DNA from 2 places in the Actinosynnema sp. NPDC053489 genome. Region 1 is predicted to be linked to the other one. Evidence: riboswitches for the same ligand, from Rfam matches in the RefSeq annotation. Region 1 holds a riboswitch; the other holds the start of a gene.
The links. Region 1 has a riboswitch for glycine ahead of gcvH (glycine cleavage system protein GcvH). Riboswitches for the same ligand answer to the same signal wherever they lie in the genome.
Positions count from the first base shown of each region.

Region 2: it holds a riboswitch for glycine, as region 1 does, so the genes downstream of both, gcvP (aminomethyl-transferring glycine dehydrogenase) here and gcvH (glycine cleavage system protein GcvH) in region 1, are expected to answer to the same signal.

Region 1 is NZ_JBITXT010000023.1:3,829-6,022, forward strand. Features, by position in the region: gene ACIGNX_RS33335 (L-serine ammonia-lyase) at 1-511, opposite strand, end outside; gene gcvH (glycine cleavage system protein GcvH) at 516-896, opposite strand; glycine riboswitch at 1,021-1,115, opposite strand; gene ald (alanine dehydrogenase) at 1,310-2,194, shown strand, end outside.
Region 2 is NZ_JBITXT010000012.1:166,232-168,425, forward strand. Features, by position in the region: gene gcvP (aminomethyl-transferring glycine dehydrogenase) at 1-1,196, opposite strand, end outside; glycine riboswitch at 1,349-1,439, opposite strand; gene ACIGNX_RS26200 (MerR family transcriptional regulator) at 1,521-2,087, opposite strand.

The sequences.
Region 1 (2,194 bases):
GGTGCGCGATCGGCGTCTCGTCGGGCTTGATCCGGTCCGCGCCGGTAGCCGTCTCGTCCACCACGAACCCGCCGCCGACCGAGTAGTACACCGCCGAGTCGACCACCTTCTCACCCGAGTGGGCGGTGAAGCTCATACCGTTGGGGTGCAACGGCAACGACTTGCGCCGGTGCATCACCAGGTCGGCGTCCTCGCTGAACGCGATGTCCCGCGCACCCGCCAGCAGCAGCCGCCCGGTGGCGCGGATCTCCGCCAGCCGCCGCTCGGCCTCCACCGGGTCGACCTCCTCGGGCCGGTGCCCCTCCAGCCCCAGCAGGACCGCCTTGGGGCTGCCGTGCCCGTGGCCGGTCGCGCCGAGCGACCCGAACAGCTCCACGTGCACCCGGTCGACGGAGGCCAGCGAGGGCCGCAGCCGCTCCGCGAACATCATCGCCGCGCGCATCGGGCCGACCGTGTGCGAGCTCGACGGCCCGATGCCCACGGAGAACAGGTCGAACACGCTGATCGCCATGACGTCAGTCCCCGGTCAGTTCCGCGTACTTCGCCGCGGTCAGCAGCCCGGTCGCGTCGGTCACGGCCACCTTGAACAGCCAACCGCCGCCGTACGGGTCGTTGTTGACCAACGACGGGTCGGCGACGGCCGCCGCGTTGACCTCCACGACCTCGCCGCTCACGGGCGCGTACAGGTCGCTGACCGACTTGGTCGACTCCAGCTCGCCGCACACCTCGCCGGACCGCACCACGGCCCCGACCTCGGGCAGCTCCACGAAGACGATGTCGCCCAACGACTCGGCCGCGTACGACGTGATGCCGACCGCCACCGGGTCCTGGGTACCCGGTGCCCAGTCCACCCACTCGTGCTCGGGCGTGTACAGCAGGTTCTCCGGAAATGTCACGACAGCGCTCCCTGACGGCTAGGTCCTCCAGCCCCACTCTGTCCTGGGAACCTGAGAGCTTCGCCGCGCCGGAGCGACGGCTTGCACCGTGGGTGCGCGCCGGGGGCGCGCTTTCCAGAGTCGCCTCACCCGAGCGGTTCTCGCTGCCTGAGAGTGTGCGGGGTACTTGCTCCTTCGGCGCCCCGGCCTGCTCACCGAGGTCTCTCCCGCGCGGGTTCCGGCGCTCACGACGCGCCGCGGCCGATGTTCAGTTGGTCGGCCCGAACGCTAGGTGGGCCGCCGGCGGGTGTCAACGCGCCCGAAGGCTTGTCCGGCCGGCACAACCGCGCCCGGCCGCGTTGGTGCCCCCGGCACGATGACACCGAAATCGCGTTACCGGACCTTTGGTGTAACAACGGCCGAAGGAGCCCACCGTGCGGATCGCAGTCCCCCGCGAGATCAAGAACCACGAGTACCGCGTCGCGCTGACCCCGGCGGGCGCCCACGAGCTGACCCAGCGCGGTCACGACGTGGTGGTCGAGTCCGGAGCGGGCCTGGGTTCGGCCATCACCGACGAGGAGTACCTGGCCGCCGGGGCGAAGGTCGTCGCCAAGGCCGAGGACGTGTGGGCCGAGGGCGACCTGGTGCTCAAGGTCAAGGAGCCGATCGCGGAGGAGTACCCGCGGCTGCGCAAGGGCCAGGTCCTGTTCACCTACCTGCACCTGGCCGCCGACCGGCCGCTGACGCAGGCGCTGCTGGACTCGGGCACCACCGCCATCGCCTACGAGACCGTGCAGACGGCGAACGGCGCGCTGCCGCTGCTGGCCCCGATGTCGGAGGTGGCGGGCAGGCTCGCGCCGCAGGTGGGCGCGTTCGCGCTGATGAAGCCGTCCGGCGGGCGCGGCGTGCTGCCCGGCGGCGTGCCCGGCGTGCACCCGGCCCGGGTGGTCGTCATCGGCGGCGGCGTGGCGGGCCTGAACGCGGCGGCGATCGCCGTCGGCATGGGCGCGGACGTGCAGATCCTGGACACCAACGTCGACCGGCTGCGCCACATCGACGCCCTCTACCAGGGCCGCCTGCGCACCGTGACGTCCAACCGCTACTCGGTCGAGCAGGCCGTCCGCGAGGCCGACCTGGTGATCGGCGCGGTGCTGGTGCCGGGCGCGAAGGCGCCGAAGCTGGTGAGCAACGAGCTGGTGGCCGACATGAAGCCCGGCTCGGTGCTGGTGGACATCGCGATCGACCAGGGCGGCTGCTTCGCCGACTCCCGGCCGACCACGCACGCCGACCCGACCTACCAGGTGCACGACTCGGTCTTC
Region 2 (2,194 bases), on a different contig from region 1:
CGCACGGTGTCGAAGAACTCGCCGTGCACGATCTCGACGCCGCCCTCCAGCAGGCCGGCGGCCAGCACGGTCGCCATCCGGTGCGCCCGGCTCGCGATCGCCCGCAGCCCCTCCGGGCCGTGGTACACCGCGTACATGGAGGCGATCACCGCGAGCAGGACCTGCGCGGTGCAGATGTTGCTGGTCGCCTTCTCGCGGCGGATGTGCTGCTCGCGCGTCTGGAGCGCCAGCCGGTAGGCGAGCGAGCCGTCCGCGTCGACGGACACGCCGACCAGGCGGCCGGGCAGCTGCCGCTCCAGGCCCTGGCGGACGGCCATGTAGCCGGCGTGCGGCCCGCCGAACCCGACCGGCACGCCGAACCGCTGCGTGGTGCCGACGACCACGTCCGCGCCGATCTCGCCGGGCGGGCGCAGCAGCGCCAGCGCCAGCAGGTCGGCGGCCACCACGGCCTGCGCGCCGGCCTTGTGGATCTCCTCGACCACCGAGGCGTGGTCGCGCACCACACCGGACGCGCCGGGGTAGGACAGCAGCACGCCGAAGAAGTCGCCGCCCAGGCCGAGGCCCTCGATGCCCTGCGACAGGTCGGCCGTGACGACCTCGATGCCCAGCGGCTCGGCGCGCGTCTCGATGACGGCCAGCGTCTGCGGCAGCGTGTCGGCGTCCACGACGAACTTGTTCGACTTCGACCGGCCCGCGCGGCGGACCAGCGTCATCGCCTCGGCGGCGGCGGTGGACTCGTCCAGCATCGAGGCGTTGGCCAGCGGCAGGCCGGTGAGGTCCGCGACCATCGTCTGGAAGTTCAGCAGGGCTTCGAGGCGGCCCTGGGAGATCTCCGGCTGGTACGGCGTGTACGCGGTGTACCAGGCCGGGCTCTCCAGCACGTTGCGGCGGATCACCGGCGGGGTGATCGTGCCGTAGTAGCCCAGGCCGATCATCTGCGTCATCGGCCGGTTGCGGCCCGCGAGGTCGCGCAGCTCGGCCAGCGCCTCGGTCTCGGTGGCGGGCGCGGGGAGGTCGAGCACCAGGTCGCGCTCGCGGATCGACTCGGGGACGGCGTGCTGCGCCAGCTCCTCCAGCGAGCCGACGCCGATCACGTCGAGGATCCGGGCCAGCTCCGCGGGCCGCGGGCCCACGTGCCGGTCGGCGAACGGCGTGCCGTGCTCAAGCGCGGCGAGGGGGATGCGGTCCTGCGTCATCGGTGCTGGCCTCCAGGGCTCCGGACAGACTCCTGCCGTTGCCCTCCCCCTCTGTCTTCCGCCCGGTGTCGGGCGCCTGAGAGCTTCACCCGGTGGCCGGGCTTGCACCGTCGGCGGGGTCGACCGGTGGCCGACCCGCTTTCCAGAGGCGTCTCACCCGCGCGGTCCTTGCGCCTGAGAGGTTCCGGGGAGGATTTGCTCCTTCGGCGCCGAGACGAACTCGGACTCTCCCGCGCGGGATAAAGCGACTACGCGCGAAATCGTACCCGGCACGGGGGTGGGCGGTATCGCCGGCGCGACGTGGATCTCAGTGCGCGAACGGGGTCAGCCGATGGCCCTGGTGCGGCGGCGGCGGGACAGCTCGTCGTCGGAGGGCTCCACGATCCCGCCGCCGTCCGCCCGTTCGGCGGGGAAGTCGTGGATCGTGCCGCTGATCTCGCGCATCGCGCCGGAGACCGCGATGCCGAACACCCCCTGGCCGCCCTGGAGCAGGTCGACCACCTCTTCCGGCGACGTGCACTCGTAGACGGTGGTGCCGTCGCTGAACAGCGTGATCCGGGCCAGGTCCTGCACGCCGCGGCGGCGCAGGTGGTCGACCGCGACCCGGATGTTCTGCAGCGAGACACCGGTGTCCAGCAGCCGCTTGACGACCTTGAGGACGAGGATGTCCTTGAACGAGTAGAGCCGCTGGCTGCCGGAGCCGTGGGCACTCCTTATCGTCGGGTTGACCAGTCCCGTGCGTGCCCAGTAGTCCAGCTGGCGGTAGGTGATGCCCGCGATCTGGCACGCGGCGGGGCCGCGGTACCCGACCAGTTCGTCCGGCAGCGAGGAGTCCGGGAACAGCTCACCCTGTTCGCCGGATCCGGCCCGGATGGGCGCTTCCTCGACCACGCCTGCCTCCCCTCGGTCCGGCCACGACGACCGGCGACCAACGTGAAGCCGCCGCGGTGCCGAATCACACCGTGGCAATTCACCTGACTTCGACGGTAAGACCGCCT